4 regions of the Variovorax sp. GW821-FHT09D04 genome follow, and region 4 is predicted to be linked to each of the others. Evidence: predicted binding sites of a transcription regulator. Region 4 holds the regulator's gene; each other region holds the start of a gene.
What was found. Region 4 encodes LexA, which represses DNA repair genes until DNA is damaged. Its sites were predicted from a motif close to ACTGTATNNNNATACAGT; they were not measured.
Positions count from the first base shown of each region.

Region 1: the regulator LexA is predicted to act here: its motif matches at 3,013-3,030, upstream of recA (recombinase RecA).
Region 2: the regulator LexA is predicted to act here: its motif matches at 3,223-3,240, upstream of AC07O4_RS27225 (ATP-dependent helicase).
Region 3: the regulator LexA is predicted to act here: its motif matches at 2,136-2,153, upstream of imuA (translesion DNA synthesis-associated protein ImuA).

Region 1 is NZ_JBWKPA010000002.1:564,540-569,732, reverse strand. It holds gene AC07O4_RS08895 (sensor histidine kinase) at 1-590, opposite strand, end outside; gene AC07O4_RS08890 (hypothetical protein) at 733-1,698, shown strand; gene AC07O4_RS08885 (response regulator transcription factor) at 1,725-2,399, opposite strand; gene AC07O4_RS08880 (MarR family winged helix-turn-helix transcriptional regulator) at 2,462-2,947, opposite strand; gene recA (recombinase RecA) at 3,094-4,203, shown strand; gene recX (recombination regulator RecX) at 4,260-4,733, shown strand; gene AC07O4_RS08865 (polyketide cyclase) at 4,702-5,145, shown strand; gene yiaA (inner membrane protein YiaA) at 5,158-5,193, opposite strand, start outside.
Region 2 is NZ_JBWKPA010000011.1:215,982-221,174, forward strand. It holds gene AC07O4_RS27205 (ABC transporter substrate-binding protein) at 1-445, shown strand, start outside; gene AC07O4_RS27210 (5'-methylthioadenosine/adenosylhomocysteine nucleosidase) at 482-1,222, shown strand; gene AC07O4_RS27215 (YoaK family protein) at 1,232-1,984, opposite strand; gene corA (magnesium/cobalt transporter CorA) at 2,041-3,027, opposite strand; gene AC07O4_RS27225 (ATP-dependent helicase) at 3,253-5,193, shown strand, end outside.
Region 3 is NZ_JBWKPA010000003.1:354,856-360,048, reverse strand. It holds gene AC07O4_RS12030 (error-prone DNA polymerase) at 1-19, opposite strand, end outside; gene AC07O4_RS12025 (Y-family DNA polymerase) at 12-1,355, opposite strand; gene imuA (translesion DNA synthesis-associated protein ImuA) at 1,324-2,121, opposite strand; gene AC07O4_RS12015 (ABC transporter substrate-binding protein) at 2,233-3,369, shown strand; gene AC07O4_RS12010 (aldo/keto reductase) at 3,540-4,367, shown strand; gene AC07O4_RS12005 (Bug family tripartite tricarboxylate transporter substrate binding protein) at 4,354-5,193, opposite strand, start outside.
Region 4 is NZ_JBWKPA010000003.1:719,975-725,167, forward strand. It holds gene AC07O4_RS13680 (MFS transporter) at 1-643, opposite strand, end outside; gene AC07O4_RS13685 (D-2-hydroxyacid dehydrogenase family protein) at 648-1,655, opposite strand; gene AC07O4_RS13690 (hypothetical protein) at 1,823-2,206, opposite strand; gene lexA (transcriptional repressor LexA) at 2,348-3,031, opposite strand; gene AC07O4_RS13700 (asparaginase) at 3,105-4,091, shown strand; gene adk (adenylate kinase) at 4,122-4,778, opposite strand; gene kdsB (3-deoxy-manno-octulosonate cytidylyltransferase) at 4,914-5,193, opposite strand, start outside.

The DNA of each region.
Region 1 (5,193 bases), on a different contig from region 4:
AGCGGCTTGATGCCGCGCACCAGCGCCAGCCAGATCAGCAGCACCGCCAGCGGCAGGATCGCGAACTGCGGCAGCAGCACGCCCTTGATGATCTCGGTGGCGAGCACCGCCTGCTTCTCGCGCGTCTCGGCCAGCTGCAGCAGCGACGGCGGCACCTCTTCGCTGCCGCTGGGAATCCACAGCGAGGCCACGCGCACCGGCTGGCCGTGCACCGTGCTGTTGTGCAGCAGGACCACGTTGGTGCCGGGCGGGTCGTCCACGTTGGGCTGCGGCAGGTCGCGCTCGCCGTGCAGCAGCGTGCCGTGGCCGTCGAGCAGCTGGTAGTAGATGTGGCCCGCGTCGTCGGCACGCAGGATCTCGCGCGCCGACTGCGACAGCACGAACTGCGTCTGCCCCTGCTTCACCGTGACCAGCTCGGCCAGCACCTTCACGTTGTGCTCCAGCGCGCGGTCGAAGGGCGCGTTGGCGATGCCCTGCGCCACCAGCCAGGTCACGCCGATGCTCACCGGCACGAGCAGCAGCAGCGGCGTGAGCATCCAGTCGAGGATCTCGCCGAACAGGGAGCGCTGGGCGCGCTGGAAGAGCTTCAAGGGAGTTCCTGGCAAGACGAAAGAACGCGGGCGAGCGTGAACTAGTACTGCGATTCGCAGGTGTGACGTTTCATTGACAAGGTGTGACTGGTTGTAGCCTTGACGTGCAGTTTCTGCAATTCAAAAACATCAGGGAGAAATCATGAAGCAAAAGACCGTGGGCGGCTGCCCCAAGCCGCTCTGGATGGCCGCGACCGTGTTGGCCGCCAGCGTGGGTGTCACCGCATGCGGCGGTGGAGGTGGTGGAGGCGGCGGTGGCATGCCGATGCTGCCGATCGCACCGGTTCCGGCGCCCGCCCCTGCGCCCTCCCCAGCCCCGGCGCCCGCGCCCGCACCGGCCGAGAACCGTGCCGCTGTGCCGGGCTCCGAGCCGTCGCCCTCGCTGAGTGCGCCGCAGCCCGGCTCCACCGCCGCGGTGGGCAACGACAGCGAAGGCATCTACGCGGGCGTGCGAGGCATTGCCTTCGTCGGCACCAACGGTTCGTTGGCAGGCAGCTTCCTCGGGGGCACGATGTGGGGTTCGCTGAAGGTCACGGGGCTCGACTGGTCGTTCAACCCGGACACCGAGTTGTATGTTCCGCCCAACGCATATCCGGTGACGGGCTCGGGCACCTTCACGCCGAAGAAGTCGGTGGATGGCACCTACGCCTACGACAACCGCAGGCCGTCCGATGTCGGCCCGCTGGCCTACACGATCGAGAACGCGCTGGCGGTGTCGCAGGCGAGCATGACCGGCACGTGGTCCAACACCGACAGCAGCCCGAGCCTGGGCGTGACGGTGCAGGTCGATGGCCAGGGCGTGTTCACTGGCAGCACGAGCGGCGTGCAGATCGGCCAGTGCACGCTCTCGGGCACTGTCGCCCTGGCGCAGCCCGGCTCGGCCAAGAACATGTACAGCCTCACGCTGAAGGCCGTGAATGCCGCCACGGCCAGCACCAACGACTGCAAGCTCACCCCCGCCGCCACCGGCAGCTATGCCGGGCCAGCCATCATCGGGCTGGTACCGGCGGGCGTGTACGACAGCAATGGCTACTTCCGCAGCCTCATGTTCCTGATCCGTTCGAACACCGGCGCCACGCTGCTCGTCAATCTGCGCAAGCAGCCCTGACGGCATTTCGCGCGGGCGGGGCACGCTCAACCGGGAATCTTCTCGAGGCAGTAGCCCAGCCCGCGCACCGTCGCGATGCGCACCGGTCCCTTCTCGATCTTCTTGCGCAGGCGGTGGATGTAGACCTCGATGGCGTTGATGCTCACCTCTTCGCCCCACTCGCACAGCCGGTCCACCAGCTGGTCCTTGCTGACCAGCCGGCCGGCGCGCTGCAGCAACACCTCGAGCAGGCCGAGTTCGCGCGCCGACAGCTCGATCATCTTGCCGTCGATGGTCGCCACCCGGCCGGCCTGGTCGTAGACCAGCGGGCCGTGGCGGATCGCGTTGCTGGTGGCGCCCATGCCGCGTCGCGTGAGGGCGCGCACGCGCGCCTCGAGTTCCTGCAGGCTGAAGGGCTTGGCCATGTAGTCGTCGGCGCCGTGGTCCAGGCCCTTGACGCGCTCTTCCACGCTGTCGGCCGCCGTGAGCACCAGCACCGGCAGCTGCGAGCCGCGCGCGCGCAGGCGCTTGAGGATCTCGATGCCGTGCAGGCTGGGCAGCCCGAGGTCGAGGATCAGCAGGTCGAACTCGCTGTGGGTCATGAGCGCGGTGTCGGCCTGCGAGCCGTTGGCCACGTGATCGACCGCCGCGCCCGAGGTGCGCAGGCTGCGCAGCAGGGCATCGGCCAGCACCTGGTCGTCTTCGGCAATCAGTATTCGCATGAGCCACCTCCGGCGGATTCAGGCGCCATGCCGGCGCAGTTCACATTTGTCTCAGCGCGAGTCTAGCCCGCTGTATAGGCTTCGAGTCCGATGGTTACCACGGTGGCGATCTCGTCGCCCACGCTGGCGCGGAACTCGCGCTCGGTCTGTGTCACGGCGCGGCGGAAGGCGTCCAGCCAGGCCAGCCCGTCGGCCGTGAACAGCACGCGCCGCGCGCGCGCATCGAGCAGATCGGGCCCGCGCGTGACCAGCCCCCAGGCCTCGCACTGGTCGACCAGCGTGCCCATGGCCTGCTTGGTCATGCCGGCGCGCTCGGCCAGTTCGGTCAGGCGCGAGCCCTCGCGCGCCAGGTGCCGCGTGATGTGGATGTGCGCCGCGCTCACCTGCGCGCGCGCCGCCAGGTTGGACAGCGCCAGCGGCACGTCGATGTCGTGCGCCATGAGCGCCAGCACACGCTCGTCGAAGCGGCGCATCGCATGGCCCAGCAGGCGGCCCAGGTGGGTCTGGCGCCAGGCGTCGGGATCAGTGGGAAAGGCGGGGTCGGCCATGGCCTCAGATGGTAAGGCAAACTGACTTTAAAGTGGGTTTGCGAAACGCCATGAGCCCCTACACTACTGTTCAAGCATCCAGCCTGTGGTTAAAAGCAGATGGATGAACCCCGACACAAACCGTTGATATTCAAGGAGATTTCCACATGGACGCAGTCGTCAAGGGCGCAAGCATCTCGGTCGCCAACAGTGAAAAGGCCAAGGCCCTGCAGGCCGCGCTGGCCCAGATCGAAAAGCAGTTCGGCAAGGGCACGATCATGCGCCTGGGCGAAGGCGAGGCGCTCGAAGACATCCAGGTGGTGTCCACCGGCTCGCTGGGCCTGGACATCGCGCTGGGCGTCGGCGGCCTGCCCCGTGGCCGCGTCGTTGAAATCTACGGCCCGGAATCCTCGGGCAAGACCACGCTCACGCTGCAGGTGATCGCCTCCATGCAGAAGCAGGCCGGCACCTGCGCCTTCGTCGACGCCGAGCACGCGCTCGACGTGCAGTACGCCCAGAAGCTCGGCGTGAACCTGTCCGACCTGCTGATCAGCCAGCCGGACACCGGCGAGCAGGCGCTCGAGATCGTCGATTCGCTGGTGCGCTCGGGCGCCGTCGACCTGATCGTGGTCGACTCGGTCGCCGCGCTCACGCCCAAGGCCGAAATCGAAGGCGAAATGGGCGACTCGCTGCCCGGCCTGCAGGCCCGCCTGATGAGCCAGGCGCTGCGCAAGCTCACCGCCACGATCAAGAAGACCAACTGCATGGTCATCTTCATCAACCAGATCCGCATGAAGATCGGCGTGATGTTCGGCTCGCCCGAAACCACCACCGGCGGCAACGCGCTGAAGTTCTACGCCTCGGTGCGCCTGGACATCCGCCGCATCGGCACCATCAAGAAGGGCGACGAAGCCATCGGCAACGAAACCAAGGTGAAGGTGGTGAAGAACAAGGTCAGCCCGCCGTTCAAGACGGCCGAGTTCGACATCCTGTTCGGCGAAGGCATCAGCCGCGAGGGCGAGATCATCGACATGGGCGTGAACGCCAAGATCATCGACAAGTCGGGCGCCTGGTACGCCTACAACGGCGAGAAGATCGGCCAGGGCCGTGACAACGCCCGCGAATTCCTGCGCGAGAACCCCGACCTGTCGCGCGAAATCGAGAACAAGGTGCGCGAATCGCTGGGCATTCCGCTGCTCGCGGCCGATGCCGGCAGCGAACCCGAGAAGGCCGAGAAGCCCGCCAAGGCCTCGAAGGCTGACAAGGCGGCAGAGTAAGTTCGACGGGGCGGCCTTCGCGTGTTGCGTGGGCCGTCTGAGCGACCCACCCCCGAATGGCCTTCAGCGCCCCCTCCCTCAAAGGCCGCGCCCTGCGCCTTCTGAGCCAGCGCGAGCATTCGCGCGCGGAGCTGGAGCGCAAGCTGGCCAGGCACGAGGAAGAGCCCGGCACGCTGGCGAAGGCGCTCGACGAGCTGGCCGCCAAGGACTTCATCAGCGAGCCGCGCGTCGTCGCCTCGGTGCTGCACCAGCGTGCCGCTCGCTCGGGCGCGCTGCGCGTGAAGCAGGAACTGCAGGCCAAGGGCATCGCGCCCGAAGCCATCGCGCAGGCGGTGGCCGGCTTGCAGGAGACCGAAGTCGAGCGCGCCACGGCCCTGTGGCGCCGCCGCTTCGACGCGCCACCCGCCGATGCGAAGGAGCGCGCGAAACAGATGCGATTCCTGATGGCGCGCGGTTTCTCGGGCGCCGTCGTGTCCAAGGTGCTCAGGAGCGACTTCGATGACACAAGCGACGACCCCAACGGCGAATGAAGGCGACGCGGCCCTGTCCCGCGTCATCACGCAGCGCGTGCAGTGCGAATGGCGCGACGCCTACGCGCTCGCGTCCGACCCGAAGCGGCTGCCCGACTGGGCCAGCGGCCTCGCGAAGAGCGCGCTGGTGCCGCACGGCGACCACTGGATCGTGCGCACGCCCGAAAGCGGCGAGGCCCGCATGCGCTTTGCGCCGCCCAACGACCTGGGCGTGCTCGACCACTGGGTGGCGCCCGAAGGCGTGCCCGAGGTCTACCTGCCGTTTCGCGTGATCGGCGTGGCGCCTGGCGTGTGCGAGCTGCAGTTCACGCTGCTGCGCCAGCCGCACATGGACGATGCGGCCTTTGCACGCGATGCCGGATGGATCGCGCGCGACCTGCAGGCCCTGCGCCGCCTGCTCGAGGCGGGCTGAGCCCGGCCTGGTTTACTCGGTGGCCGTGACGTCGTCGGCCAGCGGGTT
Region 2 (5,193 bases), on a different contig from region 4:
GCGCATCGCCGAGCTGATGCAGGCCGACCTGGCCAAGATCAACGTCAAGGCCGAGATCAAGAGCTTCGAGTGGGGCGAGTACCGCAAGCGCCTGCAGGCCGGCGAGCACCAGATGGGCATGCTGGGCTGGACCGGCGACAACGGCGACCCGGACAACTTCATGTACACGCTGCTGGGCTGCGCCTCGGCCAAGTCGGCCAGCGGCAGCAACATCTCGAAGTTCTGCTACCAGCCGTATGAAGACCTCGTGGTGAAGGCCAAGAGCGCGACCAAGCAGTCGGAGCGCGACGCGCTCTACAAGAAGGCGCAGGTCATCTTCAAGGAGCAGGCGCCGTGGTTCACCATCGCGCACGCGGTGCAGCTGAAGCCGGTGCGCAAGGAAGTGGTCGACTTCAAATTGAGTCCGTTCGGCCGCCACACCTTCTACGGCGTGGATATCAAGTAAGCCGTGGTCGCTGCGCCCATCGCCATCGTCGCGGCCATGCACGAGGAGCTCAGTGCGCTCCTCGCGCGCATGCCCGACGAGCAGCGCGTGCGCGTGGCCGGCCGCGACTTCTGGGTCGGCCACCTGCAGGGCCAGCCCGTGGTCGCGGTGCTGTCGCGCATCGGCAAGGTCGCGGCGGCGGTCACGGCCACGGTGCTGCTCGAGCGCTTCGGCGTGCGGGCGATCGTGTTCACGGGCGTGGCGGGCGGGCTGGCACCGGGCGTGAATGTCGGCGACGTGGTCGTGGCGACCGAGCTGCTGCAGCACGACATGGACGCCTCGCCGATCTTTCCGAAATACGAGGTGCCGCTGATGGGGCGTTCGCGCTTCGCGGCCGATGCGGCCATCGGCGATGCGCTGGCGGCGGTGGCCGAGGGCACGCTGCGCGATCCGGTGGGCCTGGTGGGGCAGAAGGCTGTCGATGAATTCCATCTGCGTGCACCGAGGGTGCATCGCGGCCTGCTGATCAGCGGCGACCGCTTCGTGTCGACCACCGCGGAGTGCGGGGCCCTGCAGCGTTCGCTGCCCGACGCACTCGCCGTCGAGATGGAAGGCGCTGCGATGGCGCAGGCTTGCCACGACTACGGCGTGCCCTTCGCGGCGCTGCGGACCATCTCGGACCGCGCCGACGATGCCGCGCACGGCGACTTCACGCGCTTCGTGGCCGAGGTGGCGAGCCGCTACAGCCTCGCGCTCGTCGACGCCTGGCTCGCCTCCCTGCCGCGCGACGCGGCCTGAAGAACCTGCCTACGGCGCGAGCCGGCGCAGCTGCGGCAGGTCGCGCAGCAGCGGCGGGATCGACAGCGCCAGCAGCAGCGCGGCCAGCGGCACGACGCAGATGAATCCCACGTGCTTGAAGCCCAGCGCGCCCACGGCGCCGCCGAGCACGAACATGGCGACCAGGCCGCCGCAGCGGCGCAGCCGGCTGCGGTCGTGGCGCACCGGCAGCGGCGTGGACGGCGCGCGCCGGTTCCAGTAGAGCATCTTTCCCAGCTCGATCCCCACGTCGGTGATGTTGCCGGTCATGTGGGTGGTGCGCGTGCTGCCGCCCGAGGTCTTCGACGCCACGGCGTTCTGCAGCCCCATGATGAACGACAGCAGCAGCACCGTGAGCGGCACCGCGAACGGCGTGGCCCAGGTCAGCGTGATGGCGCCGGCGAGCCCGAAGGGGAACATCAGCGCGGCCTCCAGCAGCAGCGGCAGCGCGTATACGCCATGCAGCCGGTGCTGCCGCGCCCAGTTCACCAGCACCGCGCAGACCGCCGCGCCGCTCACGAACGCCAGGATCGCGCCCAGCGCGTTCAGCAGCAGCGTGAGGTTGCCCAGCACCATGCCGTCCGCCAGCTGCGAGGCGAAGCCGGTCATGTGCGAGGTGTACATGTGCAGCACGAGGAAGCCGCCCGCATTGATGGCGCCGGCGTTGAAGGCCAGCAGCAGTCCGAGCGCGGTGTTCGTCGACGGCGCGCGGTGGCGGTTGGTGAGGAAACGAAGTCTGCGCACGGGGCTCTCCAGGTCAGCTGCCTGCCGACAGCCACTCTAGCACCCAGTGTGAAGAGCTACTTGAGCCAGCCGCGCCGGCGGAAGTACCACATCGGCACCAGCGCGCTCGCGGCCATCAGCGCGATGGCGTAGGGGTAGCCCATGGCCCAGTCGAGCTCGGGCATGAACTTGAAGTTCATACCGTAGATGCTCGCGATCAGCGTGGGCGGCAGCAGCGCGACGCTGGCCACCGAGAAGATCTTGATGGTCTTGTTCTGGTTGATGTTGATGAAACCGACGGTCGCATCCATCAGGAAGTTGATCTTGTCGAAGAGGAACGCCGTGTGGTTGTCCAGCGACTCGATGTCGCGCAGGATCTGTCGTGCCTCCTCGAACTGCTCGGCGTTGAGCATCTTGCTGCGCATCATGAAGCTCACGGCGCGGCGCGTGTCCATCACGTTGCGGCGGATGCGGCCGTTCAAGTCTTCCTGCCGCGCGATGGCGCCGAGCACCTCGCCGGCCAGCTCGTCGCTGACGTTGCCCGACAGCACCTTCTTGCCCGCCACCTCGAGCTCGTCGTAGATGTTCTCCAGCGTGTCGGCCGAGTACTCGGCGTCGGCGTCGAAGAGCTTGAGCATCACTTCCTTGGCGTCTTCGATCAGCCCCGGCGCGCGGCGTGCGCGCATGCGCAGCAGGCGGAACACGGGCACGTCTTCGTCGTGGATCGAGAACAGCACGCCGCGGCTGCGCAGGTCGGTGTTGTGCTGGTTCAGGATGAAGGCGACGCGCACCGTGCGCGGGTCTTCGTCGTCGTCGATCAAGAAGTCGGAGCGGATGTGCAGTTCGCCGTTGTCTTCCTCGTAGAAGCGGGCCGATTCCTCGATGTCCTCGTCCATCGCGTCTTCGGGAATCGAGAGGCCGTAGTACTGCTTGATCCAGCGCTTTTCCTCGAGCGTGGGCGACTCGAGGTCGACCCAGATCGGCTGGAACTTGGAGAGCTCTTCGAGCGACTCGATCTCTTCCTGGACGAGGCGGCCGTTGGCGAGCGTAAAGATGTTGAGCATGGGCTCACTCCCGGGGATGACTGAACGATGGGCGAGGGCGGGGCGCTTTCAATTCCCGCGGACCCGGCGTCAGTACATCACGCGCAGCGTCGCCAGGGAGTTGAAAGCTGCCGAGACGGGGCGGTTTCCAAGGGGAGTCTCCGGTTGCAGCGAGGCGCGATTATGTCACCGGCCACAGGGCGACAAGGCACTCGAACTGGACGGACATACAGTAAAGTCGTGCCCATGCAGACCCCTGCGTCCCCCGTTCTTTCCACCCCCCCGAAGACGCAAGCCGAGCGCCTGGCCGCGGCGCTCGCCGCGCTCAACGACGACCAGCGCGCGGCGGTCGAGCACGGCGTGGGCGCGGCGGTCGGCGCCGACCACCGGCCGCTGCTCGTGATCGCCGGTGCCGGCTCGGGCAAGACCAGCACGCTGGCGCACCGCGTGGCACACCTGATCGCGGACGGGGTCGATCCGCAGCGCCTGCTGTTGCTCACCTTCTCGCGCCGCGCCGCGCAGGAAATGGAGCGCCGCGCGGGCCAGGTGCTGGCACGCGTGCTGGGCCTGAAGTCGGAGCGCCCGCCCGCGCTGCCCTGGGCCGGCACCTTCCACGGCATCGGCGCGCGGCTGCTGCGCGAGTACGCCGCGCAGATCGGGCTGGACGAGAACTTCACCATCCACGACCGCGGCGACGCCGAAGACCTCATGGGGCTGGTGCGGCACGAGCTGGGTTTGTCGTCCACGGTCAACCGCTTTCCGCGCAAGGGCACCTGCCTGTCGATCTACTCGCGCTGCGTGAACACGCGCGCGCCGCTGGCCGCCGTGCTGAAGGACAGCTTTCCCTGGTGCGCCGAGTGGGAGGCACAGCTCAAGACGCTGTTCGGCGCCTACGTCGAGGCCAAGCAGCAGCAGAACGTGCTCGACTACGACGACCTCTTGCTCTACTGGGCCGAGATGGTCGCCGAGCCCGCGCTGGCCGCGCACGTCGGCGCGCGCTTCGACCACGTGCTGGTCGACGAGTACCAGGACACCAACCTGCTGCAGGCCGAGATCCTGCGCGCGATGAAGCCCGACGGGCGCGGCGTGACGGTGGTGGGCGACGACGCGCAGTCGATCTACTCGTTCCGCGGCGCCACGGTGCGCAACATCCTCGACTTTCCCTCGCAGTTCTCGCAAGAGGCGCGCATCGTCACGCTGGAGCGCAACTACCGCTCGACGCAGCCGATCCTCGACGTGTCGAACCGCGTCATCGCGCAGGCCGCCGAGCGGCACGCCAAGACGCTGTGGACCGACAAGCCCTCGGCCGGCAAGCCGGTGCTGGTGCTCGTGCCCGACGAGGCCGGGCAGGCGCGCTGGGTGGCCGACAAGATCCTGGCGCACCGCGAAGGCGGGCTGGCGCTGAAGTCGCAGGCGGTGCTGTTTCGCACCTCGTCGCACAGCGCGGCGCTCGAGCTGGAGCTGGCGCGGCGCAACATCCCGTTCGTGAAGTTCGGCGGGCTCAAGTTCCTCGAGGCCTCGCACGTGAAGGACCTGCTCGCGGTGCTGCGTTTCGCGCAGAACCCGCGTGGGCGCATGGCGGGTTTCCGGGTCACGCAGCTCATTCCCGGCGTGGGCCCGGCCACCGGCACGCGCCTGCTCGACGCGATGGACCAGGCGGCCGACCCGGCCGCGGCCGTGCGCGACTTCGTGCCGCCGTCGGCCGCGCGCGAACAGTGGGCCGACTTCGCCCAGGCCTACGCCGCCTTGCGCGCGCCGTCACTGCAGTGGCCGGCCGACGTCGAGGTGGCCATGCAGTGGTACCAGCCGCACCTGGAGCGGCTGTACGAAGACACCTCGGGCGTGCGTCGTGCCGACGTCGAGCAACTGGCGCGGCTGGCGGCCGGCTATGGCTCACGCGAGCGCTTTCTCACCGAGCTCACGCTCGACCCGCCCGAGGCCACGAGCGACCGGCCTGGCCCGCCCTCGCTCGACGAGGACTACCTGATCCTGTCGACCATCCATTCGGCCAAGGGGCAGGAGTGGAATTCGGTGCATGTCATCAACGTGGTCGACGGCTGCATGCCGGCCGACGTGGCGCAGGGCGCGCATGAACTCGAGGAAGAGCGGCGCCTGCTCTACGTGGCGATGACGCGGGCCCGCGACCACCTGCACCTGGTGATGCCGCAGCGCTTCCACATCACGCAG
Region 3 (5,193 bases), 370 kb from region 4:
TGCCGCTCAGGTCAGGCATAGAAGCCTTGCAGGTACCAGCGCACCTCGCCCGATGAAAAGCGCGTGGCGGGCCGCTCGCGAAAGATCCACACCAGGCCGGCCTCGGGGCTTTCGGCCACGTAGTAGTCGCGCATCGCGGGCTGGCCGCCGTCTTCTTCTCCGCCCCACCAGCCGGCCTCCACGCGCTGCGGCCCGACCAGCTTGCGCAGCGGCCCGCAGTAGCACGGGCGCTCGCCGTCCATCTCGAGCCGCAAGGGCTCGGGCAGCAGCCAGGGTGGGTAGATCGCATCGGGCTGCGAGGCGGCGTCCTTGCGGGCTTTGTCGGGTGCAGGCGTTTTCTCTTTTTGCAGCGCGGGCCGCCACCGCTGCTGGCGCTCGGGCCGGTGGTCGGCCTGCGCGATCGGCACCACCACCTGGTCGGCGCCGAGCCGCACGCTGAGCCGTTCGACCATCTCGTGCAGCTTGTCGCCCTTGCGGTTGTCTTCCGGCAGGAAGCTGGTGCTGGCGCCGGCCAGCGGATCGGTTTCAAGCGTGCGCAGCTTCAGCCAGCTCGCGGGCGCGGCCAGCGTGGTGAGCGCGAGTTTTTCGGACAGCAGGCGGCGCAGGTGCGCCATGTCCTGCGTGGGCTCGGCCGTGCGCACGGTGAGCTGCTGGTGCGGCGGCAGGGTCACGCCGTTGAGGCGCCGCAGGTCGAGCGTCCATTGCAACTCGAGCGCGCGCGCGCCGCGCTGGCGGGCGCGCAGCCAGATCTGCAGCGCCGACAGCAGGCGGTTGGCCGACCACATGAGTTCGGGCCCGGTCTCGGCCAGCGCGGGCAGTTCGAGCTTCTGCTCGAACACGTCGGGCAGCGTGAGCCAGGCGTGGGTTTCGGGGCGCAGGCCCCAGGCGATGTCGAGCGCCTCGCGCAGCCCCGCGCCGAAGCGTCGCGCCAGCCCGCCGCGCGGCAGCGCCGCCACCTCGCCCCAGGTGCGGCAGCCCAGGCGCGCGAGCAGGTCGAGGTGGCCCTGCGCGGCCGTCAGCGTGTCCAGCGGCAGGCCGGCCGGTACCTCGGCGGGCCGGTGCTTGTTGCGCGCGAACAGGCGCAGCCGCGCCAGCGCGATCAGGCTGGTGGCGCCCTGCGCACCGCGCATGCGGGCGTCGGGCGCGGGGTTGAGGGCCAGCAGCTGGCGCATCAGCGGTGCGCGACCGCCCCACAGGCGCTCGCAGGCCGAGACCTCGAGCATCAGCGCCTCGTCCTGCCAGGCGACGTGCGGCGTGAACTGCAGCGCCCACCAGCCCAGGGCCTCGGGCGGGGGCATGTCGGGGGCGTCGGCTTCTTCGGCTTCAGACGACCACTGCAAGGCGATCCAGTGCATCCGGGCCTCCTTTCCATGCGTCGATGCGCACCACCGTGGCCGACGGCGCGGCGGCCGGCGCCACGGGCGGCTGCAGGCGCAGCTGGCGCCGCACGCGGGCGGCAGCCAGCAGCGCGCTCATGCGGGCGTTGCGCGCCGGCACCCGCACCGGCGCGGCCAGCGGCGGCCCCCGGCGCTTGAGCAGGTGCAGCGCGATCTGCGCCGGATCGTCCGGGCAGCGCTCGGCGCGCAGGCGCAGGCGCGCGGGCGAAGCCGACAGCGCCACCGACTCGGGCCGGCACACGAACAGCAGCACCTCGTGCTGCGCGGCGGCCAGCTGCAGCCGCCGCAGCTCGCCCACGCGGGCCTGCGGCAGCCAGGCGACGACGGCGGCGATCTCGGCGCAGCGCAGCGCCTGCTCGCAGGCCCACAGCCGCGCGGCCGGGGCGTCGCTGCGCACGCACATCAGCGCCTCCACCGGCAGCCCCTGCGCCGCCAGCGCGGTGCCGCAGGGTTCGTAAGGCGCGCCGACCAGCACCACCGGCCCGCCGCGCGCCTCCACCGCCTGCGCCAGCGCGGGCAGCAGCAGGCGCCAGACATGGGCCTCGGGCGTGGCCTGCAGCAGCTCCGTCATCGCGCCCACGGGCCAGCCGCCGCCGGGCAACTCGGCGTCGAGCGCGGCATGCCCGGTGGCCACGACCTGCGCGTCGGCCAGGCCGAGTTCGTCGGCGTGCCAGACGCCGCGGCCCGCGGCGGTGGAAAAGGAGTCGAGGAAAGGGAGGCCCATGATTGCAGTTGTTAACTGTATTTTTATACAGTATTCCCCAGGTCGCAACCAGCGATCGATTTACCTGCGAAGGCCCGCGCCTTAAGATCGGTTTATTAACAATTAGTGACCATGAGACACAAAAAGATTCACCTGCGGTTTCTGGCCCTCGCCGCGCTCGCCACCCTCGTCTGTGCAGGGGCGCCCGCCTCGGCCCAGCCCGCCAAGCCACTCCTGATCGGCCAGACCTACGTGCAGACCGGCCCGCTCGCGTCGCTCTCGACAGAGCCGCTGGTGGGCATCCGTGCCATGTTCACCGCGCTGAACGCGAGCGGCGGCGTCAACGGCCGGCCGGTCGAGCTGCGCCAGCTCGACGACGCCTACGACCCCGCCAAGGGCGCAGAGAACGTCAAGACCTTCGCGCGCGACGGCGCGGTGGGCGTGCTGATGCCCATCGGCACCTCGTCGGCGGTCGGCGCGCTGAAGGCGGCCAACGAGCTGAAGATTCCCGTCGTCGGCCCCTACACGGGCGCGGGCCCGGTGGTGAAGTTCAGCGAGTTCGGCTTTCCGGTGCGCATCAGCTTCGACGAGGAATACAGCCGCATCGTGAACCACCTGTTCACCATCGGCCTGTCGCGCATCGCCTTCGCGCACAACGACAACCCCGGCGCACGCTCGGCGATGGAGAGCACGCAGAAGTTCATTGCCGAACGCGGCGACAAGATGGTCGGCAGCGTGGCCATCAAGAACGACGGTTCCGACGCGGCCGAACGCGCCGCCGAGCTGGCCAAGCTCAAGCCCAAGGCCGTGGTGCTGTCGGCCACCAACGACGTGGCGGCGAAGTTCATCGCGGCCTACCGCGCGACCGGCGGCGAGACGGCCTTCTATTCGTTCTCGTTCCTGAACGGGCAGAAGCTCTTCCAGGACATCCGGAAGGACGCGGCCGGCGTGGTCATCTCGCAGGTCGTGCCCTACCCGTGGAACAGCGCGATGCCCGTCATCGCCGAGTACCAGGCGGCGATGAAGAAGATCGGCATGACCGAGTTCAGCTACGCCAGCCTGGAGGGCTACGTCACGGCCAAGGTCATGGTCGAAGGCCTGAAGCGCGCGGGCGCCAACCCGACGCCCGAGTCGCTGCAGAAGGGCCTGGAGTCGTTCAAGACGCTGGACCTCGGCGGCATCGCCGTGTCGTACCGGCCCGGCGAGCACCGCGGGCTGACCTTCTCCGAGCTGTCGATGCTCAAGGCCGACGGGCGCTACCTGCGCTGAGCCCTTCCGCCCGCCGGCATGGCGGGCGCAGAATTTCGTTCGTGACGACGCCCCTCACGAACGCACACCCTTACGCCCTCACGCGCGCCCGGTTGCTCCGACTGGGCGCAGCCCTGTGCGCAGGTGCCGCGCTCCCCTCCTTCGCCCAGCAGCCACCCCGCAGGCCCGCGATGCAGATGACCACCCGCCCCATTCCCTCCACGAAGGAAGCCCTGCCGGTCGTCGGCTGCGGCACCTGGATCGGCTTCGACCAGCGCCCCGGCACCGACGAATACGGGCGCCTGCCCGGCGTGCTCGACGCGCTCTTCACGGCCGGCGGCACGGTGATCGACAGCTCGCCGATGTACGGCCGCTCCGAGGAAACCATCGGCGAACTGCTGGCCGCCGCCAAGCCGGGCGCCAGGCCCTTCCTCGCGACCAAGGTCTGGACTTCGGGCCGTGAAGCCGGCATCGCGCAGATGGAACAGTCGTTCACTCGGCTTCGCACGCAACAGATCGACCTGATGCAGGTGCACAACCTCGTCGACTGGCGCACCCACCTCGCCACGCTGCGCGGCTGGAAGGAGAAAGGCCGCGTGCGCTACATCGGCATCACCCACTACACCGCCTCGGCCTACGACGAGGTCGAGGCCGTGCTGCGCGCCGAGAAGCTCGACTTTGTGCAGATCAACTACTCGCTCGATGCGCGCGATGCCGAACAGCGCCTGCTACCGCTCGCGGCCGAGCGCGGCGTGGCGGTGATCGTCAACATGCCCTTCGGCGGCGGTGGCTTGCTGCGGCGCCTGCGCGACAGGCCGCTGCCCGCCTGGGCCGGCGACATCGGCTGCACGAGCTGGGCACAGGTGCTGCTGAAGTTCGTGCTGAGCCATCCGGCCGTGACCTGCACGATCCCGGGCACGGGCCGCGCCGAGCACATGACGGACAACGCCACTGCCGGTGCCGGCACCTTCCCCGATGCCGCCTTCTGGCGCCGCGAGGCCTCTTCTATTCGAACTTGACGTTGTGCTCCCGCACGGTCGCGCCGAAGGCGTCGTACTGCGTGCGGAAGAACTCGGCGAACTTCGCGGGGCTCATGCCGTAGCCCTCGAAGCCCTGCTGCACCAGCTGCGCATGCACGTCGGGCCGCTTGAGCGTGTTCTGCAGCTCCTGCGAGAGCCTGTCGGTGATCTCCTTCGGCAGCCCCGGCGGCCCGAAGAAGCCGGCCCAGGGCGTGATCGTGAGCTTGCCCAGCCCCAGCTCGCCGCCCGTCGGCACATCGGGCAGCAAGCCGCTGCGCTGCGGCAGCAGCGTGGCCAGCGCGCGGATGCGCCCCTCCTTCACGAAGCCCGGCGCCAGCGTGCCGGTGGTGAACATCATCTGGATCTGCCCGCCCAGCAGGTCGGTCATGGCCTGCATGTCGCCCTTGTAGCGTGCGTTGACCACCTTGCGGTCGCCGAGCAACTGCAGCATCGCGAGCTCCGAGGCGCTGTTGCTCGATGCCGAGTTGAGCGCCCCGGGCTTCGACGCCACGAGCGCCAGCAGCTCGTTCACGCTCTTCACCGGCAGGCTGGCCGGCACCACGAGGAACATCGAGAACTGCCCTGCCGAGCTGATCGGCGTGAAGGCCTTGAACGGGTCGTAGGGCGAGGTCGGCCGCAGCGTGGGCGCGGCGACCATCGCGGTGTTGGTGCCCATCAGCAGCGTGTAGCCGTCGGGCTTGGCCGACGAGGTGGCCTGCGCCGCGAGCACGCCGTCGGCGCCGGGTCGGTTCTCCACGATCACCTGCTGGCCGAGCTGTTTCGACAGCCCCTCCGCGATGATGCGCGTGAGCGAGTCGGCGCCGCC
Region 4 (5,193 bases):
CCGTGACCGACACGATGCCCATCAGCACCGGGCTGCGTAGCACCCGCGACCAGGCGGCGGCCGTGAGCGCGGCGGGCCGGATGCCGCTGGGCAGCGTGAGCCAGACCGAGGCGGCGCTTACGACGCTGAGCGCCGCGATGGCCATGAAGGCCATGCGCCAGCCCAGGTGGCCGCCGATCAGCGCGCCGATCGGCAGGCCCAGCACCGAGGCCACCGACCAGCCGAGAAAGACGAAGGTGACGGCGCGCCCGCGCTGCTCGGGCGGCACCAGCATGCCGGCGCAGGCCGCGGCCTGGGGCGTGAAGATGGCGGGCGCGATCACCGTCAGCATGCGCACCGGCAGCAGCGCGCCGAAGCTGGGCACGAGCGCCGCGGCGACATGCCCTGCGGCGTACCAGAGCAGGGTGAGGGCCAGCAGCTTGCGGCGGTCCCAGCCGGCGACCGCGGCGGCCAGCAGCGGGGCGCCCAAGCACATCACGAAGGCGGCCGCGCTGATCAGCTGGCCTGCGGTGGCGACCTTGATGGCCAAGGAGGCGCTGATCTCATTGAGGGTGCCGGGCACGACCATCACGCCCGTGCCGATCACGAAATTGCCGGCCAGCAGCGCCCAGAGCGCGCCTCGCTGCGGCGCGGGCCGGCTCATGCGCTCACCGCCGGACCTGCAGCGCGCCGGGGTTCACGATGTTCGTGGGGTTGCCCTTGATGAAGCTCACGACGTTGTCGAACGCCTGGCCGAAGTAGCTCTCGTAGCTTTCCTGCTCGACGTAGCCGATGTGCGGCGTGCAGATGCAGTTCTCCAGGCGCAGCAGCGCATGGCCCTGCAGCGGCGGCTCGCTCTCGAACACGTCGATGGCCGCCAGCCCGGGGCGGCCGCGGTTGAGCGCGGCCAGCAGGGCATCGGCTTCGACCAGCTCGGCGCGCGAGGTGTTGACGAACAGCGCCGTCGGCTTCATGCGCGAGAGGTCTTCGAGCTTGACGAGGCCCTGGGTGTCCTCGTTGAGCCGCAGGTGCACCGACAGCACGTCGGCCGCGGCGAAGAATTCGTGGCGGCTCTGTGCCACCTGGAAGCCGTCGGAGCGCGCCTTGGCGCAGCTGGCCTCGCGGCCCCAGATCACGACCTGCATGCCGAAGGCCTGCCCGTAGCGCGCCACCAGTTGGCCGATGCGGCCGTAGCCCCAGATGCACAGCGTCTTGCCCTTGAGCACCGAGCCCACGCCGAAATTCGGCGGCATCGACGCCGACTTGAGGCCCGACTGTTGCCAGGCCCCGTGCTTGAGGTTGCTGATGTACTGCGGCAGGCGGCGCATGGCCGCCATGATCAGCGCCCAGGTGAGTTCGGCGGGGGCCTGCGGCGAGCCCGAGCCTTCGGCCACCGCCACACCGCGTTCGGTGCAGGCCGTGACGTCGATGTGGCCGCCGACGCGCCCGGTCTGGGAAATCAGCTTGAGCTTGGGCAGCTTCTCGATCAGTTGGCGGGATATCTGGCTGCGCTCGCGGATGAGCACGATGACGTCCGCATCCTTGAGGCGAACCGACAGTTGGCCGATGCCCTTGACCGTGTTGGTGTAGACCTTGGCGGCATAGGCGTCCAGTTTGGCGGCGCACTGCAGCTTGCGCACGGCGTCCTGGTAATCGTCGAGGATCACAATGTTCATGGCATGCCATTGTGCCTCGCAGCATCGGCACGTCGCACGTGTGAACGTTTGGATACCCGGCGCCGGATGGCGCCCGGGAGGCCTGTTTCAGGCCGATTCCAGTGAATCCGCCGTGCTCACGAGGGGGGCGCGGATTGCGCGGGCACGGCGGGTTCGTTGGCACTTTCTCAGTGCAGGTGGCTGGGGCGGGGCGCGCCGCTGCCGGTTTCCGCAGCTTCCAGTGCGGCGAGCCGGTCGAGTTCGGCGCACACGTCGGCCATGCGGCCGGAAATCACGACCCGGTTGGCGCAGCCGCGCTGCGAGCCTTGCCGGTCGACCACGCGGACCACGCGCAGCGGGCGGGCGGGCGTGGCGGCAGTGGATGGCGATGTGGCCGGCGCTGGGCTGCCAGCGGTGCGTGCCGTGCAGGCCGGGCGAATGGCCACGTAGCGCAAGCCGGCCGCTGCGTCGCCGCTCTCACCATGCGAAGGGCGGCGGGCGGGCATCCAGCGGGTGGCCAGCGATTGCAGGGGCGACCAGAGGTCGGCGATGGCGAGGAGGGCGATTCCCATGTGAACTCCAAAAAAGTATGAGGTTGAACACAGGCAGGATTTCTTGAATCGGCCACGACAGGGTGATGGCGACTTCGCGCCATACGCCCGCCACCTGTCGCGGCCGGATGAGGTGCTGCTTGTGGGCAGCAGGCCCGGGGCCTACATCAGCATCGTGTTGCGGATGAGGCCGACCGCGAGGCCTTCGATTTCGAAGGGCTCGCCGGGCTGGACGATGATGGTCGGGTAGTCGGGGTTCTCGGCGTGCAGCTCGATCACCTGCTTGTTGCGCTTCAGGCGCTTCACGGTGACTTCTTCGCCCAGGCGGGCCACCACGATCTGGCCGTTGCGCGCTTCCTTCGTGGCCTGCACGGCGAGCAGGTCGCCGTCCATGATGCCGGCGTCGCGCATCGACATGCCGCGCACCTTGAGCAGGTAGTCGGGCTGGCGCTGAAACAGCGTGTTCTCGACGTAGTAGGTCTGGTCGACGTGCTCCTGCGCGAGGATGGGCGAACCTGCCGCGACGCGGCCGATGAGCGGCAGCGCGAGCTGGGCCATGCCGGGCAGCGAAAGCGAGAACTGGTTGCCTTCGCGGTGGCGCGTTTCGTGGAGCGAGCGCAGGGCATCGCCCTTGAGGCGGATGCCGCGCGAGGTGCCGCTGACGAGTTCGATCACGCCCTTGCGGGCCAGGGCCTGCAGGTGCTCCTCGGCGGCGTTGGCCGACTTGAAGCCCAGCTCGTTGGCGATTTCGGCGCGCGTGGGCGGCGCACCGGTGCGTGCGATGGCGGCCTGGATCAGGTCCAGGATCTGCTGCTGGCGGGCGGTAAGCTTCACTGCGAACTGCATAGTGGTTTCCTTGCGGCACTGGCTAGATATCCAGTACCTGTATTTTTAACCAGTTTTCAAAAGTTGACAAGCCATGACTCATTCCTCTTCGTCCGAGACGCGCCGCGTGGTGGTGCTGGGCACCGGCGGCACCATTGCCGGCAAGGCTGCCAGCAGCGGCGACAACATCGGCTACACCGCCGGGCAGGTGGGGGTGGCGGACCTGCTGGGCGGCATCGAGGCGCCGGCCGGCGTGACGCTGGTGGCGGAGCAGGTCGCGCAGCTCGACAGCAAGGACATGGACGCCGACACCTGGCGCCAGCTGGCCGCACGCTGCGCACACTGGCTGGCGCAGCCTGATGTGGCCGGCATCGTGATCACGCACGGCACCGACACGCTGGAAGAGACCGCCTTCTTCCTGCACGCGGTGCTGGCGCCAGCCAAGCCGGTGGTGCTGACCTGCGCGATGCGCCCGGCGACGGCCCTGTCGCCCGATGGCCCGCAGAACGTCCGCGACGCACTCGCTGTTGCCTCGACACCCGGTGCACGGGGCGTGACGGTGGTGTGCGCGGGCACGATCCACAGCGGCGCCGATGTGCAGAAGGTGCACACCTACCGCCTCGATGCCTTCGCGTCGGGCGACGCGGGGCCGGTCGGCTATGTGGAAGAGGGCGAAGTACGGCGCGTGCGTGCGTGGCCGCAGGGCGCGCCGTTCCATGCGGCGCGGCTGGAGGCGGTGTCGAAGCCGTGGCCCCGCGTCGAGATCGTCATGAGCCACGCGGGCGCGAGCGGTGCGATCGTGGAGGCGTTGCTGCTCCCGTCGACTGAGCCCTTGCGCGGCCTGGTCGTGGCCACGACCGGCAACGGCACCGTGCACCACGCGCTGGAAGCCGCAGCGCTGAAGGCGCAGGACGGCGGTGTGGCGGTGCTGCGCGCCACGCGCTGCGCGAACGGACGCATCCTGCCGAAACCCGGTGACGGGCTGCGGGACGCGGGCGCACTCACGCCGGTGAAGGCGCGGGTTGCGCTGGTGCTGGAACTCTTGGGAGTGGCCGCCCTGCCGGAGGCGGAGGGCGGCTAGGAGAAAGAGGCTGACGAATCAGCCTCTGAATCAGCTGTTCAGTGCGGCAAGCGCGCGCTGCGTGATCTCGTCGACCGTGCCCACGCCCTGGATGGCGCGGTACTTCGGCGCGGCGGCCGGGTCGGTCTTGGCCCAGGCCGAGTAATAGTCGACCAGCGGACGGGTCTGCTGGCTGTAGACGTCGAGCCGCTTGCGCACGGTCTCTTCCTTGTCGTCTTCGCGCTGGATCAGCTCTTCACCGGTCACGTCGTCCTTGCCTTCCACCTTCGGCGGATTGAACTTGACGTGGTAGGTGCGGCCCGAGGCCGGGTGCGAGCGGCGGCCGCTCATGCGTTCGATGATGTCGCCGAAGGGCACGTCGATCTCGAGCACGTAGTCGAGCTTGACGCCGGCCGCCTTCATGGCGTCGGCCTGCGGAATGGTGCGCGGGAAGCCGTCGAACAGGAAACCGCCGTCGCAGTCGGGCTGCGCGATGCGTTCCTTCACGAGGTTGATGATCAGGTCGTCGCTGACCAGTGCACCCGAATCCATGATCGTCTTGGCCTGCAGCCCGAGGGGGGTGCCTGCCTTGACCGCGGCGCGCAACATGTCGCCGGTGGAGATTTGGGGAATGCCGTATTTCTGGCAGATGAAGGTCGCTTGCGTGCCTTTGCCTGCTCCGGGCGCGCCCAGCAAAATAAGTCTCATGGTGTCCTCGGAAGGTTCTTAGATTTTGTGTCGCGCCCCATGCGCGCCCTCAGGCGCGCCGAGGCGGAATTGCATTGAGGATAGCATGCGTCCCCGTGACAAATTGCCGCCGTCTCCCTCGGGGCGGCCTGCAACTCACGCAGGCGAGCCGGCCGCGAAGACGGCGCGCACGCGTGCCAGGTCTTCGGGCGTGTCGATCCCGGGGCCCGGTGCCACATCGCTCACGTGCACCGCGATGCGGTGTCCGTGCCACAGCGCGCGCAACTGTTCGAGCGCCTCGGTGGCTTCGACGGGGGCGGGCGACAGCAACGGAAATTGCCGCACGAAGCCTGCGCGATAGCCGTAGATGCCGATGTGGCGCAGCGGTGCGGGGCTGGGCAGCACCGACGGCGCCGCGCCGCCCGACGAGCCGTCG